2 regions of the Solibacillus sp. FSL W7-1472 genome follow, and region 1 is predicted to be linked to the other one. Evidence: riboswitches for the same ligand, from Rfam matches in the RefSeq annotation. Region 1 holds a riboswitch; the other holds the start of a gene.
What was found. A riboswitch is a leader RNA that binds a small molecule or an ion and turns the genes downstream of it on or off. The one in region 1 is predicted to bind FMN.
Positions count from the first base shown of each region.

Region 2: another riboswitch for FMN. It lies ahead of ribE (riboflavin synthase); the one in region 1 lies ahead of MKY07_RS06120 (ECF transporter S component).

Region 1 covers NZ_CP150208.1:1,267,038-1,275,983, forward strand. Annotated here, with positions in the region: gene ccsB (c-type cytochrome biogenesis protein CcsB) at 1-787, shown strand, start outside; gene MKY07_RS06100 (response regulator transcription factor) at 976-1,692, shown strand; gene MKY07_RS06105 (ATP-binding protein) at 1,685-3,463, shown strand; gene MKY07_RS06110 (RNA polymerase sigma factor SigX) at 3,626-4,159, shown strand; gene MKY07_RS06115 (hypothetical protein) at 4,156-5,379, shown strand; FMN riboswitch at 5,484-5,657, shown strand; gene MKY07_RS06120 (ECF transporter S component) at 5,902-6,477, shown strand; gene brnQ (branched-chain amino acid transport system II carrier protein) at 6,655-8,007, shown strand; gene MKY07_RS06130 (YitT family protein) at 8,060-8,917, opposite strand.
Region 2 covers NZ_CP150208.1:2,043,052-2,051,997, forward strand. Annotated here, with positions in the region: gene MKY07_RS10040 (LysE family translocator) at 1-104, opposite strand, end outside; gene MKY07_RS10045 (IS3 family transposase) at 465-1,355, opposite strand; gene MKY07_RS10050 (transposase) at 1,352-1,654, opposite strand; gene MKY07_RS10055 (DUF2812 domain-containing protein) at 1,829-3,025, opposite strand; gene MKY07_RS10060 (DUF2812 domain-containing protein) at 3,201-4,400, opposite strand; gene MKY07_RS10065 (PadR family transcriptional regulator) at 4,393-4,710, opposite strand; gene ribE (6,7-dimethyl-8-ribityllumazine synthase) at 4,849-5,313, opposite strand; gene ribB (3,4-dihydroxy-2-butanone-4-phosphate synthase) at 5,329-5,940, opposite strand; gene ribE (riboflavin synthase) at 5,955-6,590, opposite strand; FMN riboswitch at 6,711-6,844, opposite strand; FMN riboswitch at 6,945-7,082, opposite strand; gene MKY07_RS10085 (VC0807 family protein) at 7,401-8,084, shown strand; gene MKY07_RS10090 (hypothetical protein) at 8,372-8,566, opposite strand; gene metE (5-methyltetrahydropteroyltriglutamate--homocysteine S-methyltransferase) at 8,583-8,946, opposite strand, start outside.

The DNA of each region.
Region 1 (8,946 bases):
GCAAAGTCATTGGCTGACGATCCATGTTACAACTGCAGCGTTAGGGCAATCGATTTTTGGGATTAGTGCGGTAGCAGGACTTATTTATTTGCTGAGAAATGTGAATATGGACGAGCGCTCAAAAGAAAGTTTTTGGCTGGAAGCAGTCATGTTCTGCTGTGTATTAGTTGTAGGATTCGTTGCGGCAACGGTTACATTTAATGCAATGGATTATGAAGCGAAGTATGAATATGTTGATACATTGGATCAGGTCAGTACTTCAACGTATTTGATGCCGGCTATTTTCGGTATGAATGAGTATGTGGAGCTGTCTGAAGACCGTATGACACCGATATTTGAGTTACCGGCATTGATCGATGCACGGAAACTCACAACTGTTTTTTGGTCTGCTCTATTCGGTACAATTATTTATATACTCATTCGACTAATCTTTAGAAGAAAGATAGCGAAAATGTTTCAGCCATTAGTTAAACGGGTGAACTCGACGCTGATGGACGAAATTGCCTACCGTTCGATTTTAATTGCTTTTCCGATTTTTACATTAGGCGCACTTATTTTTGCGATGATCTGGGCACAGGAAGCATGGGGACGATTTTGGGGCTGGGATCCGAAAGAAGTATGGGCCCTTATTACATGGCTGTTCTATGCAGCATTTTTACACCTGCGTCTGTCAAAAGGCTGGGAAGGAAAAAAGAGTGCTTGGCTAACGGTAATTGGTTTTCTAATCATCTTATTCAATTTAGTCGTTGTAAATCTTGTTATTGCAGGATTACACTCTTATGCATAATGTGACAATAACTGCTTTTCAACCTATCGTTAAAGCAATTATAATAGTTTCCAATTCTATACAAAATAATTAATAAACAGTCATAAAGTTCGAAAAGTTCAATCACAATGATTGGGCTTTTCTTTTCAATCGTTCACTAAAAAGGTACAATAGAGAAGAGAAATAGAGTTTTGAAAGGGGCAACACCAGTGTCTGAAAATATTTCTGTGTTGATAGTGGATGACGAGGATCGAATTCGTCGTTTGTTAAAAATGTATTTAGAGCGTGAGGGCTATTTAGTAGAAGAAGCGGAAAATGGAGAACAAGCACTTTCGATGGCACTTGAAAAAGATTATCATTGTATTTTGTTGGATATTATGATGCCTGAAAAAGATGGTTTGGAAGTTTGTGCTGAACTGCGCGAAAAGAAAACAACGCCTATTATATTGTTGACGGCAAAAGGTGAAGAAGCAAACCGTGTACAAGGATTTGAGCTTGGTGCGGATGATTATATTGTGAAACCATTTAGTCCGCGAGAAGTCGTGTTGCGTGTAAAAGCAATATTACGACGTTCAGCAGTATTTTCACCTGTTTCAAATTCTTCATCATCTAAAGATCTAGTTGTGTTCCCGCATTTAACAATTGATCATGATGCACATCGTGTGACAGCAGATGGAACGGAAGTAAATTTAACACCGAAAGAATACGAATTATTATACTTTTTGGCGAAATCACCCGATAAAGTTTTCGACCGTGAGCAATTATTAAAAGAAGTTTGGCATTATGATTTCTTTGGTGATCTACGCACAGTTGATACACATGTAAAGCGCCTGCGTGAAAAACTGAACCGTGTCTCTGAAAATGCAGCGAAAATGATTGTAACGGTTTGGGGAGTAGGCTATAAATTCGAGGTCGTAAATGATTAGAATAGCAACAAGTATTGTCGGGAAGCTATGGGGAACCATTTTGCTTCTCGTTTCATTTGTCCTGTTTATTTTCACCATTTTCATGTTGGAGTTTCTTGAAAACTATCATAACGAGCAGTCCGAGGCTTCATTAAGGCAAACAGCTGCAGCTATTGCGAGCATTATCGATGAGGAAGAAATCGATGATAAGCAGTTTGCGATTATTTCGGAATTATTAACGGAAACAACAAATGTACTTATCGCCAAAAATTCAGATGAAATATTGTATGCAAGACAAGAAGGAATCAATAAAGAAGAAATTCAGCAAAAAATCATAAGCAGTAAAGCATTTGAAGAAGTATATGCATCATCAGAGCCGATTGTAGAGGAACTGAAGCTGCCTTCAAATCGGGAAGAAGATGCGAGCGACACCAATTATATTGTATTAGGTTTCCCGCTGAAAAGTGTTGAAGACTTACATGGGGCCGTTTTTATATACAAAAATCCCGATGCGTTACACCAGACAAGTAATGAAACAACGAAAATTGTTGTTATAGCTGCAGCCATAGCATTTATATTGACGACAATTTTTGCATTTTTCCTATCTTCTAAAATAACGCTTCCATTGCGTAAAATGAGAGAGCATGCATTCGAATTGGCAAAGGGACGTTTCGATTCTAAAATTGAAACGAAGCAAAATGATGAAATTGGTCAGCTTGCCGTTGCGTTTAACCAGATGGGTCGCCAATTGAAGCATCATTTGGAAGTGATCAACCAGGAAAAAGAACAATTATCGAGTATTTTAACATCGATGACCGATTCCGTTATTACATTTAATCGTGATAAAACGATTTTAGTGAGCAATCCTCCTGCAGAGCGGCTACTGCAAAAATGGTTCGTCGAAAAAGGATTGGACAGCTCCAAGCCGATACCTGATGAACTTTACCAAATGCTTGATCATGTTTTGAATTTTGAAGATCAGCTGGACGAAGAGTTTGAAATGGGAAAATCCTATTACAGTATAACGATTAGTCCGCTGTACAGCAGGGACTCCATTCGTGGTGCAGTCGCTGTTATACGAGATAAAACCGAGGAAACAAAACTGGAAAAGCTGAAATCGGATTTTATCGCCAATGTTTCACATGAACTTCGGACACCAATCGCGATGCTACAAGGCTATTCAGAGGCGATTATTGATGGGGTTGTGACAACAGAGGAAGAACGTATAGATATGATCCGTGTAATATATGATGAATCACAGCGTATGAGTCGTCTTGTAACAGATTTACTTGACTTGGCGCGGATGGAATCGGGACATATGACCCTGTATAAGGAAGAAGTACCATTAGTTACAGTTATTGAAAGAATGACACATAAGTTTGACCAAACAGCGAAAGAAAAGCATGTGCAACTGCAGATTGAAACAGATTTTTCGGACGAAACGCTTATTTCGATTGATGAGGACCGCATCGAGCAAGTGTTAACGAACTTAATTGATAATGCGATTCGCCATACACCAGCCGATGGATCCGTGACTGTTTCAATGATAAATGAGCAAAATTACGCAAAAATTCAAGTAAGCGATACAGGGCAAGGCATTCCTCAAGATGATTTGCCATATGTATTCGAACGGTTCTACAAAGCTGATAAAGCACGTACTCGCTCAAAAGGCGGAACGGGCTTAGGTCTGGCCATTACGAAAAATATTGTGGAAGCACATAACGGAAGAATTTCTGTTGATAGTGTCGAACAGCAAGGTACAACCTTTACATTTTACTTGCCATTACCTTAAAAAAATGGGGTAATGGAATAATGAGTATGAAAAAGTTTATCATTTTGAATCGCTCAAAGTGATAAACTTTTCTTTTTAATTGACTAGTTCGTTTATAAACGGATGATTATTGTAACTTTTTTGTTTCGAAAACGACAAATTACGTGAATGGAGGTGGGATGGGTGCAGCAATCCATTTTCCATCGATTATACGATACGTATCATCAGGATGTTTTTAATTTTTTGTTCTACTTAGTAAAAGACCGTACCACAGCTGAGGATCTTGCCCATGAAGTGTATGTTCGTGTATTAAAATCATACGACCGTTTCGAAGGGAAAAGCTCTGAAAAGACCTGGCTGTTTTCAATAGCAAAAAATGTAGCGATCGATCATTTTAGAAAAAAACAAGTACGTGATAAGCATGCATTTACAGCATTTGATTGGGAGACAGAGCAACTCGTAAGCCCAATCCCTTCACCTGAACAATTTACCGAATTAAATGATCAGCTCCATCAATTATTGGTTGCATTGGAAGAATGTTCAGGAGATCAGAAAATGGTTATTATTATGCGATTTATTCAAGAACTGTCCATCCAGGAAACAGCTGAAATTTTAGGGTGGACGCCCGGCAAAGTTAAAACGACACAGCACCGTGCTTTAAAGAATCTGCGGCTGCTATTGGAAGCGCAAGAAGGAAGGGAGGCGAATCCATTATGAAAAAGGAGCATTGGGATGAAAAAGAGATTGAACTTTTTCTGAAAAAAGCACCGAAAGTAACCGATCATCGTTCAAAAGATGAGGTATTTAATCGATTAAAGGATGATGGAGCATTTAATGAAGATCCGCCTCATATACAGCAAAACAATCAAAAAGGCATCCGTTGGACACCGTTATTCGTTTCGATTGCATCAATATTTATTATTGTTTTAATCAGCGCACAATTTATAGGGAATAATGAGTCCGTCACAATGCAAAATGAAACATTTGACATTCAGACTCCAGAAACGGAAGAAAATATGACGATGAGTGCAAAAGAAGATGCGTCTACACAAAATGAGCGCTCCATGATTAATAGTTTTACGACGGAAGCTCAACCGGAGCAAACGTTAGTTTATGAAAATGAGCTTGCCGACAACACATTATTAGAAATTGGTCTTGCAGGGGATGATGCAGAAAGCGTACCAGTGAGCATATTGATTCCAAATGAAGTTGTTGCCGAAAAAACAGGTACAGAAAATCCGTCAAAGCTGGAACTTTATAATACATTCAGTCCGTTGCTTGATGAACAGTCGCTCGGGTTTAATGAATATCATCCTTACAAGGGTGAATTGCGAGAAGAAGGGAACACGCTAGTTCACATATTGCCGGAGGGTCACCAATATGATGCAGGAACAGCTTCCTTATCGAATTATCTTGGTTCACTTGTCGATACTTTCAGTGATGCATATACGGAAGTGCAAATAGAAAATATCTCCGGAAAACCAATTTACTTCGATCATATTGGCGATGTAAATGAGCCGTTTCTATTAAATGATGAGAACGCTCAATATAATTATTTTATGTATCAGATGCGCAATGGGGCGGTATATTTAAGTCCGAATTTCCGAATGAGCTTTACAAATGTCGAAGAAGCAATCAAAAATATGACGGTGGAAGCGAACGATATATATAGAACGGTTATATTGCCAGGTGTATATTTAAAAGTTGAAGACGCTGAATCAGTCGTTACGATTACATTTGAAGAGCCTTTAAACTTGGAGAATTACGAGCCTGCACAAGCAATGCGAATGATTGAAGGGTTAATAATGACAGCGGCAAGTTTTGATAAACAAGTCAAATTCGAAAATATTGTACAGGAACAATGGGGCGGTTTTGATTTCACAAAACCAGTGGAGAAGCCGATTGCTGCAAATCGTATCCATTATGAATTTCAATAATCCAAATTAATTTACTAGGAATTGTAAGCAATGGGCTTTACAATTCCTTTTTTTTATATATAATAAGAATTGTAGCAAGGTAATTGTTACATAATTTCATATTGATTCATCTTCGGGGCAGGGTGTAACTCCCGACCGGCGGTAATAAAAGTGATAACCTCTGACCATTTACTTGGAGGAAGTTATGTCAAACTTTTCGAGCCCGCGAGCCACTTTTGTGTGCAGGATTTGGTGCAATTCCAAAGCCGACAGTATAGTCTGGATGGGAGAAGGTGAAGGTACGGTCGTCATTTTTTTGAAAATGCCGTGCTTTGCAGTACTTATTTTCAAGTTCCTTATTTGTTGCGGAATATTTTTTCGTATACAAAAATCAGGAATTGCTGCAAATGCACTGATAGACCCTTTATTTAAGTGTGCCTATTTCTCCCTTATGCTCTATTTGAGTATAAGGGTTTTTTCATGAAATGATTTGATACGTCCTTTCTTCTTGCGAGATGGAATCAGCAAAGAGGAGAGATTTATATGCAAAAAAGAAGTTTAAAGTTACGATCATTCGTAACAATCGCAATGCTGAGTGGAGTTTCATTTGTTCTAATGTTGTTAAACTTCCCACTACCATGGTTCCCAGTGTTTTTACAAATTGATTTCAGTGATGTGCCAGCATTGATTGCGGCAATTACAATGGGTCCTGTTGCGGGTATTCTAGTTGAACTTGTCAAAAATGTGCTTGACTGGATTTACACAGGGGCTCCTGAAGGGATTCCGGTAGGTCATATGGCAAACTTTGCTACAGGTGTATTATTCATTTTACCAGCTTACTATATTTATAAAAAATTCCCTTCTGCAAAAGGGTTAATGACAGGCTTAGTGGTTTCTACGGTTGTTATGTCACTAGGAATGGCAGCATTAAATTATGTGGCGTTCTTACCGCTGTATACGTACTTACTAGGCTTCGAATATAATATGTACGAAACGATCGTACTGGGTATTTTACCATTTAATATTGTTAAAGGAATTATGATGATTGTTGTCGTGACGATGCTTTACCGTACAATGCGTGTATGGATTGAAAATCAGCGCCGACAATATTTGGCTTAATTAAATAATAAAATTTGGAGCGATGTCGTAAAAGTGTTAACTTTATGACACCGCTCCTTTTATATTTACTATTACTATTGTCATTCTGTTATAGGGCTGATATGATATTGTACATTGTTAAGAAAATTAGGACGTTTCATTAAAACACCATGAAATGACATCTTGGGAGAGAATATGATGGACAAAAAAATACCATTTTCAACCTATGCAGTAATCGGAACGATGCTGTTTGGTATGTTTTTTGGAGCGGGAAATTTAATATTTCCGATTCAAATGGGGCAATTGGCAGGAACGAATTATTGGTTTGCGCTAATTGGCTTTTTAGTTACGGCAATTGGTTTGCCGTTTTTAGGAATTCTGGCAATCGGATTGTCGGGAAGTAATGGATTGCGTGATTTGGCAAGTAAAGTACATCCGGTGTTTGGATTGTTTTTTGCATTGGCTTTATATTTAACAATCGGGCCGTTTTTTGCAATTCCACGTACAGCAACCGTACCGTTTGTCGTTGGATTTGAACCGTTTATCGATCCTTCACAGGCAACATTGTGGCTAGCGGTATTCAGTTTTATTTTCTTCACGATAGTTTTTTACTTTTCGTTAAATCCGGCGAAAATAATGGACATTATCGGAAAATACTTAACGCCAGCCTTTTTAATATTTTTATTTGTATTAATCGGAATTAGTCTATTTTCTCCGATGGGGAAATTTGTTGAGCCTGCTGGGGCTTATATTAACGAGGCGTTTATGACAGGATTTAAAGAAGGCTATAATACGATGGATGCACTTGCTTCACTTGCGTTCGGTATTGTAGTCATCCATGCGATTAAACGGACAGGTATTACAGATAAAAAAGAAATTGCAAAAGCGACTTGGAAATCGGGTATTTTTGCAATGGCATTAATGATGCTAATATACGGTCTGATTGCTTACATGGGAGCATCAAGTGTAACCGCTATTGGTACATTTGAAAATGGCGGGCAAATTTTTGCGGCTGTAGCTGATCATTACTTCGGCTCATACGGTGCGATTTTGTTGGCGATTATTATTGTACTTGCATGTTTGAAAACAAGTATTGGGCTCATTACTTCATGCAGTGAGTTTTTCCATGAAGTGTTTCCGAAAATCAGCTATAAGACATTTGTAGTGATGCTATGTGCTGTTTCTTTTATCATTGCGAACTTTGGGTTAACGAATATTATTACATATGCGGTTCCGGTGTTGATGTTCCTTTACCCGCTGGCAATTGTGTTAATAATCCTGGCACTTTTAGGACCGTTGTTTCACTATAAAAAACCTGTATTTACAGGTGCGATTGTGCTGGTATTCTTTATTAGTATAATTGATGGATACAATGCATTGATCGGTAGTATACCGGCATTTGAAGTAAGTTTGTTGTCATCTATTTCAACGATCTATGCGGACTACTTGCCGCTTTATTCAATTGGCTTAGGATGGATTGTACCGGCTGTAGTTGGAGCTGTTATCGGATTATGTATTCCGAATCGCAGCGGTGAAGTAAATACGAATTAAAAAAATGGGTGTGTAAGAGGAAAAATTTCCTTTTACACACCCGTTTTCTGTTTTAGTGGATATTTTGCTTTTTGAAGTTTCCGCCTTTAACTTCGACTACTTCGTACACCGTCACAAAGGCATTCGGATCGATTTCACGAATGATTCCTTTTATTTTGCTTTCCTCCATTCGGTTAATTACACAAGTGATTTCTTGGAATTCCTGATGCGAGTAAGCACCGTATACCGTATTGAATGTGGCGCTTCGTCCTAAGCGGTCCCGGATCGTTTCGACCATTTTAAGTGGCTCGTTCGTAATAATTTTGTATGTTTTAGAGCCGCTTAGTCCTTCTTCTACAATTATGATAACTTTCGATGCAATATAGTACGCAATTGCTGATAGCAAGGCACCTTTGAATCCGAAAACAAACGAAACGATAATGAAAACGAAAAAGTTTAAAAATAGAATGAGATCACTTGTACCAAAAGGGAGTTTTCTGGAAAGTAACACAGCAAGCATGTCTATCCCGTCGAGAGCCCCACCATTGCGGAGTGCTAAACCCATACCGATACCTAAAATGATCCCCCCTACAACTGTAATAAGCAACGCATCGCCAGTAATGATTGTTGGTACATGGTGCATAAGCGAAGTACCGATTGCTAATGATGCAATCCCGATAACAGAATTGATAGCAAATGTTTTTCCGATTTGTTTATATCCTAAATAAATAAACGGGATGTTTAGTAAGGCGATCAGCAGGCCTAATGATATTGGCGTTAGCTGAGAAATAACGATACTAATCCCCGTAATTCCGCCATCCGATACGTTATTTGGTATTAATACTGCTTCTAATCCATAAGCGGCGATTAAACCGCCAATAATAACAATGATTTTTTGTCCGATTGACTTTGCGATGTCTTGCTTCGACATAAAATTCCCCCTCAATTTGCATGGTAATA
Region 2 (8,946 bases), 780 kb from region 1:
TTTTGTCCGTTAACAATCGTATTTTTCGTAACGATCGCTGTATCAGGACCCGGTAAAATAATGAGCAGTATACACGCAATTATAAAGAACAGAACATTCTCCATTTAATCACCTTCATTTTCTGAATTTTTAAATATGTTAACATAATTCATCCGAATGAGGCTAGAGGATTTTCAGTTTTATGGATTGTTAGTATGGCTTTACTTCTATGCCTTCTAATGATATGACCGGTGACTGATTTTATTAGAAGAATTTTATATTTATTAGAAAACTTCAACAGGTTATTAGCATTTTCCGAATGTTTATTTGAACATCTAAAAGCATTATTAGAACAATTGGTCTTCCGTCAATATTTCGGACAAACGTTAAGAGACTTTTTTTGCTACCGCCCTTCGGTTGCTCTGCTTTTCATCCCTCCATGCCCAGACCTGGGCATGGAGGGATGAAAACCCTGTAAGAGAACTTTATGAGGCATTTTGACAAACGGGCTCCTGTTGATTTCTCTCAAATTGGTTTGGTGATAAATAACCGATTGTTGAATGACGTCGTCGTTCATTGTAAAAGTTTACGATATATGACTCCACGCTCTTTCTTGCTTCTTTTTTGGATTCGAAACGGTGACGATAGATCCATTCTTTTTTGATTGTGGCGTGGAAGGATTCAATACACGCATTGTCATAGGGATCTCCTTTACGACTCATGCTAATTTTAATCCCATGTTCTTTTAAAGTTCTTGTATAGCTTGTGGCACAATATTGTGCACCTCGATCTGAATGATGAACTAATCCTTTTTCGGGTTTTCGAACTGCTAAAGCATGCTTCAAGGCTTGATCTACTAATGTTTCTTCCATATGATCTGCGATGGCCCAGCCGACGATTTTACGAGAATATAAATCCATGATTGACGCAAGATACACCCACCCCTCCAGTGTTCGGATATAAGTTATATCTGCGACCCATACTTTATTTTTCTCTTTTACTTGAAATTGGCGTTTGACTAGATTCGGATAAATAAATTGATGGTGATTGGAATCCGTTGTTCGTTGAACAGTTTTCGGGATTACGGCACTTAACCCAAGGTTTCGCATCATATTCGCAATTTTCTTTTGCGAACAGACATACCCTAAACTCGCTAAGTCTTGCGCAATTCGAGGGCTACCGTATGTACCAAAACTCCTCGCATACGATCGATGAATCTGATGGGCAATTTCTGTATCACGTACTTCTTTTTCCGATAAGGGCTGTATCTGTTTTTTACGCCAATCATAATAACCGCTTTTTGAAACCATCAATACTTTACACATCATCGCAATGCCAAAGTCGTTTTTATGCTTTTCAATGAATGCATAAATCACTCGGGGTTTTTCGCGAAGATGTGCATAGCCTTTTTTAGAATTTCATTCTCTTCTTCCAAATCACGTAACTTCTTATCAAACGCTGCCTGCAACTTATCTACTTCGCTAGAAGTAAAGTAACGTGTGACATCCTGATTTTTCGATTCACGATAATCTTTAATCCATTTATGGATCGTTGAAGATCCAATTTCAAACTTAAATGCCAGATCTGAAACTTTTGCGCCATCTTCTAAAACAGACTTTAAAATGTATTCTTTTGTTTGTGTGTCTAATCGTTTACGAGTTTGTTTTTCTTTCATCGGTTCCACGTCCTTTTTTAGATATCTTAATCTTAAAGTGTCTCTTAAGACGTGTCCATTTTTTATACTAACCTCACAATTGTCTTATATATTAGAAAATCGGTAACTTATTAGAAGATGTCAACTTGATATTAGATGATTTAAATGTTTATTAGAATATTACTAGCGACTCCTTCAATCGTCAGCAAGTAATGCCATTTTCTCAGCAGCTTTCTCTATGATTACATCATCTTTAACCTGACCCCTATAATTGATATACATCACGGTCCGACCCCTTACAAAAAGAAAATCTTTATGAAAAGAATTATCCCTAATCAGCAGACGATCAAAAGCTGTGTGTTTTCTTTCTTTAAAACTTGCAGGATCACTTCCATATGTATGCTTGATTATTAACTCATTAACTAGTGAGCTAACATGGGAATTGAAACGTAGCTTATAAACTTCCGATGAGATTGATGGTTGATATGCATGATTTGGATCGTACCATTCCCCTTCCTGAATAACGCCCATTTCTGTTGAATCATATTGGACAGAAGCAAAAATATTCCACTGTGATGAGTAGGTGCTTCCCAAATCCTCGCCTTCGAAGTAAAATGGCTTTCTTTTAAGATGCGGCTGATTTTCAATTGAAGCAAGTCGGACAATTGGCAGCCCTGTATCTTCTTCTGGTAAAGGGGTTGTTTTCATACTCCATATTTGGTAAATCGGTATAAACACAAGAGTTAATGTAATTACTAATACTATGAAACTGTAGACAATACCTGACCGGTAAAAGTTTTCCCATGGTTTTTGTTGATCGTCTAATATCCCAGCCTTAAGTTCATTATGCAAACGATTGATTCCAAATAAGCTTTTACCTATCGGAAGTATTTGTATAAAATTAACGAATAATACCAACAACGGAGCAAGTGTATATCCATCTATCAGTTGCAAAACAGAAATATTTCCGTTTTCGAAAGATTTGACGAAGACCGTAGTGATTACAATAATTGCAATTAAATTGACTATAAAATTAAATAATGTTTTATTAAAAGCTTTTTTTGCTATTGAGATTTGCTCTTCTCGATTTATTGGAGGTTCATTTGCTTTACGTTCAGTCGGTGCTGCAAATACGTGAAAATTGCGGTCACTCGCAATATAGTCCCAGCCGCTTTCTTCGTATAACCGAATTTTTTCACTCGATATATATTTGCTTTTTGCCAGTTCCAGCCGGTAATCCATTTGTTTGCGATCACCTTTCTTAAACTTTGCAAAATGAGTACCAATCTCATAAAAATGCAGCCCTTGCTCGGACATATCTGAAAACCAGCATTCATGTTCCTTGATACGCCAATACTGCCTTGGCCTTATTCTACGTACTATTTCTGCCATCGCTCTACCTCCTTGTAAGTCTTACCTAACAATAGAATAGAAGGGATTGTTTGTAAATAAAAAATAAGGACCTGGAATCTATTTCAGCACTCCCTGACGAAATAAAAAAATTGAAATTTTTCACAGCAAATAGGCAACCCTACCCATGTAAGATTGCCTTTTACACCGCTTGGAACTAACTATCCGCAAGCAGCAATATTTTCTGAGCTGCATTCTCCACTAGAACATCAAGCTCTGCATATCCGTAATAACGTATATACATTACAACCTTATCTTTTGATGCAACTAATTGTTTCCATTCTTCATCCTCGCGAGTAATAAGGTTATCAAAGCCAGGGTGTTTCCTTTCTATGAAACTTTCCCTTTCATCTCCGTATGTATGCCACTCCATCAAGTCAGACAGCAATGGTTTAGCGAACGCCTGAAATGTTAAATTGTATATTTCAGTAGAAACGCTCGGTGAGTATGTACCACTTTTATCTAACCACATTTCATCCTTAATTATTCCACTTTCGTCGGTCTCAAACTGAACGGGTGCAAAGATACTCCAATTTGTTGAATAACGGTTTGCCCAATCGATTTCATCTGTATAATATTCATCCCGGATTAGCTGTGGATTTTGTTCGATATCGGCTAAACGAACAAACGGCAAGTTTTCATCATTCTTTGGAAGTGTATAGTTATCCATTTTTTTTAATTGGTAAAGTGGCATAATTAAGCCGCTTACGAGAATAATCCCTATAAAGACAACCGAAAATACACCATTTTTTCGCAAACTTTTTTTCCAAGGGGCATGATGGTTGATGGCTTTGCCTTCATTTAAACTTTTTTTCAATTCTTTAATCGCCAATAAAGCTCTTATGGCGTAAAAAACATAGTGAATATAGACGAGAGTAAGGATACTTTGCTGTACGACATATCCTTCAACTAAACGTAATACAGGTGCTCCATCCAAAAACCACATTGCCAAAAGCATACCTAGAATCAGGGCCACTACAAGAGAAATCCATACTAAATTAAATACGAGTTTTTTACTTAGCCGCTGTAATGTAAATGCCTGTTCTGCAGAATCTGTATGGATTTCGGGTGCATTGTTTTCAGTTAGTGAAGAGAAAACATGAAACCATTGATAGCTTGTGACATACTTCCAGCCGTTTTCCTCGTACAGATCAATTTGCTCATAGGTAATTAATTTCCTATCTGTCACTTCAATCCGGTATTCAATTCGCTTCGGGTCACCTTTTTTAAAATGGGCTAAATTTGTTCCCATTTTATGAAGGTGGAGCCCCTGTAACGACATATCCGAAAACCAGCTTTCGTGTTCTCCGATTCGCCAGTAGTTGGTTGGTCTGATTTTGCGCACCATTTTAGTCATCGTTTCCCTCCTCTAATATACTGCTGTCGAAAATCAGAGATTTTAGACGAGCATATTCTATTCTTAATGCATGCTCGCCTTCTTTCGTAATTTCATATATTTTTCGCCGCCCATCGTCTTTTGCCAAAGCGATTAATCCGTCTTTTTGCATTCGTGATAGGACACCATATAACGTTCCGGGCCCCATTGTTAAACGGCCTTTTGATACTTCTGTAATGGACTGCATTAATTGATAGCCATGATTTGGACGCATTAACGCCAATAATACGTAGTACATTGCTTCAGTCATTGGCCCGCCATTATAAGACATATTCATTCCTCCAACTATTATGTCATGCGATATATCGTCTGACATAATAGTAAATGACAGGGAATAATTTGTAAACTTGTTATTAAAAGAAAACGAAAAACCACTCCAACATGTTGGAGTGGTCAGCACTAAGCATTCTTAAAACATCTTATTCAAGTTTGCCATTTCAATAGCGGACATTGCGCTGTCGTAGCCTTTATTACCCGCTTTTGTACCAGCGCGTTCAATCGCCTGTTCGATATTTTCTGTTGTGACAATACCGAAAATTACCGGAACCCCTGTATCCAAGCCTGCTTTGGCAATTCCTTTTGCTGCTTCGTTACATACATAGTCGTAATGTGTAGTTGATCCGCGAATGACCGTACCTAAACCGATTACTGCATCATAATTATTTGTTTCAGCCATTTTTTTTGCAACAAACGGTACTTCAAAAGCACCTGGCACCCATGCTGTATCAATGTTTGCTTCGTCAACACCGTGACGTTTTAAACCATCCAGTGCACCGCTTAATAACTTATCATTAATAAATTCATTGAATCGCCCAACGACAATTCCGATTTTCAAATCTGTTCCGACTAATTGTGCTTCAAATGTTTTTCCCATTTTAATTGCTCCTTTTTATACCGATACGGTAGTTAATTTTATATATTGAACTAAGTCTTCGATTGTAATAAATTTCAGTTTATGTTTTTGCGCTAGCTTTTCGAGCTGCGGCAAGCGGGCCATTGAACCATCTTCGTTCATAATTTCACAGATGACCGCGACTTCATTCGAACCGCAAAGCTTTGCCAGGTCAACGCCTGCTTCCGTATGCCCTCGACGTTCCAACACGCCCCCCTGTTTTGCAATGAGGGGGAATACATGGCCCGGACGATGAAAATGCCCCGGTTCTGTTGCTGGATCCAGCAATGCTAACATCGTTTTAGAACGCTCAAATGCACTTATACCTGTCGTTGTATGGATATGATCGATACTAATCGTAAAAGCCGTTTGATATGTATCGGTATTGCTTTGCACCATTGGATGAAGGGAAAGCTTTTCTGCAATTGCAGATGAAATTGGTGTACAAATTAACCCTCTTCCATAAAGCGCCATAAAATTAATATTTTCCGGTGTAGCGAATTCTCCTAACACAAGAAAATCCCCTTCATTTTCACGGTTCTCGTCATCTGACACAATAATAATCTCACCGTTTTTCAATGCCTGAATTGCTTCTTCAATCGTATTCATTTATCACCACTCCTTTAAAATCCGGTACGTTGCAAAAAGTCCATTGTAATCGTACTTCCCGTTTGATTTTGTAAATGTTTTTTTACATATTTTCCGATTAGATCTGTTTCAATGTTCACAACATCTCCTGGCTTTTTATAGCCTAGTACAGTCTGCTCATACGTATGAGGGATTAAGGAAATGGTAATGAATGTGTCTGTCACCTCAAAAATCGTTAAACTCGTGCCGTCTACTGTAATCGAGCCTTTCTTGATGCATTCTGCAATCAAATGCTTTTCCATTGCCAAATCAATATAAACTGCATTGGCGACCGGTCTTTTCCGTTGAATTGTCGCTATCCCATCCACGTGGCCCGATACAATATGCCCCCCGAAACGACCATTCGCCGACATTGCCCGTTCCAAATTGACAGGCTTACCTGCTGCTAATTGCTGGAGGCTGGTTGCTTTGACGGTTTCCGGCATAACATCCGCCAAAAATACGGTTGGCGAGAAATGCTTTACGGTCAAACAGACACCGTTAACGGCAATACTGTCCCCGAGTTGGACATCCTCTAAAATTTTGCTTGCGCGAATGGCTAGTTCCATCGCTTGTGTGGACTGGCTGATCGTTTCAACCGTTCCAAGTTCTTCAATGATTCCTGTAAACATCCTGCTCACCTCTTTTTAATAATAAAAAAGAACCCCGATTGAAGTCGGAGTTCGATGAGAGGAAAATTGAGCATCATCAAATAAGCTTTTTGAAGATAATTTTCAAAAAACTGCTGACATTGCTTCCTTCTCCCATCCAGACTATAACTGTCGGCTTTGGACTTGCACCAAATCCTGCACACAAAAGTGGCTCACGGGCTTAGAGATTACTCATCACCGTCGATTGGGAATTTCACCCGACCCCGAAGGAAATTATTTTTCAATGGAAATAAAAAAATCCCGTCACAAGGCGCGACAGGAAAAGTGTATAGCAAAAAACCACATTAAAAATCAAAAAATTTTAAAAATGTGTTGCCATTCCTTCTCCCATCCAGACTATAACTGTCGGCTTTGGATTTGCACCAAAATCCTGCACACAAAAAAGTGGCTCACGGGCTTAGAGATTAACTCATCACCGTCGATTGGGAATTTCACCCGACCCCGAAGGAAATTATTTTATTTGAAAGTTATTGTAACATAAATAAATTAAAAAGCTAATAGTATTTTAGCACTTACTTACTTTTTGTTCCCTCAATCTTTTTACATCTACCCCTCTATCAAATTAATATTTTGAAACTTTACTCATGGTAATACGTAGAAGAATATACATAATATCACAGAAAATAGAAAGGACTTATTGCAAGCTGATTTTAATTGTCTCTCATTTGCTTGGTTGCTTTTTTTAAGTTTTAATTTGTATAAAATATAGTGTCGGATAATCTTCAGTAATATAAAAAAACAAATACCTTTTTAACGATAATGGAGGCTTTTATGGCGAATAATTCACAATCGAATAAATATCTTATCTTTCTAGAACTACTGTTTTATGCAGCTTTACCCTATGCAATATGGAAGTTTGGCCGAGAGCCTTTTGGTGACTATGCTGCGATGCTGCTGTCCACTGTTCCCGGGATAATTTATACTGTTTACCGCTTTGCTAAGGATCGGCAGTTTAATGTGACGGGCTTGTTTATTTTAGGCTCGATGCTTATAGGTACTACAGTAGATTTATTGTCAGGTTCAGCGGAGCAAATGATTTGGAATAATGTTTATTTAGGTCTTTTTTACACATTTCTCTATGTAATTTTATTTATTATAAAAAAGCCTTTTCCTTTGTATGTTGCAATTGATTTTGCATATTTGCAAGGCTATGCACGAAAGGACAGTAAAGCTTTGTTCTTTCAAAAAGGGATTTTCGAATGGTTTCAGCTGATCCAGATTGTTTTCATTATTCGAGGACTTGTTATGGCAGGAATTACGGTCTTTCTGCTACAGAAATACGGAATTGACAGCTATGGGGATATGCTGATTTATAAACGTATAGCAAGCTGGCTGTTTTCCGGCATAGTAATGGGTATGTTCTTCTACATTAATGTAATCGTGCAAAATTACACGAACAGGGTACAGGAAAAAAATGATGAAAAGCTGCCGGAACCTGAAGTTATGGCGAAGTAATTTTTTGTGAAAGGATGATGGTGATGAAGAACACAGCAAATGTAAAAGAATGTCCAAAATGCGGCGGCACGGAATTAGGTAGAGGAAAACATAGCGGCTACAGTGTTATGGCCCCTGTTAATAAATTGAGTTTGGGTTGCAATATCGAATACATTATATGTACACATTGTGGATTTATCATTGAGGGCTATGTCGTAAAGCCCGAGAAATTTAAAGGAACATTTTAATTTAGACTTCCACTTACTAAAAGCCCATTGCATCCTGCAATGGGCCTCTCATTTTCTATATTATAAAAAATTACATCTTCCAACTACCTCTGCTTTTACTGAATAATATGCTTTTTGTATCTCCTTTGCATCCGTTGGATATGTCGCCATCAATTCATCACGCAACTCTTTAAGCTTTTTTGTATAACTTCCTGTAAAGCCATTCATTATAGCCGTCAAAAACACGGGGCTGTAATTTGTTTTCATTTGATTCATAGTAACCGCCCCTTCATTAATTCAACTGTTTTAGTCGCTCTTTTGCGGCCACCATATTTTTTAATGATGCAATCGTCTCTTGTTCCGTACGAGTTTTCAGGCCACAATCGGGATTGATCCAAAATTGTTCTTTTGCGATTACTTTTTTACCTTTTTCAATAATGGCTGCCATTTCTTCCACAGTTGGAATACGCGGGCTATGAATATCATATACACCTAAACCAATTCCTAGTTTGTATGGTGTTTCTTTTAGTACTTTTATGAGTTCTCCGTGGCTTCGTGATGTTTCAATTGAAATCACATCCGCATCCAATGATTCTATTACATCTATAAAATCGTTGAATTCACAATAACACATATGTGTATGAATCTGGGTCGTT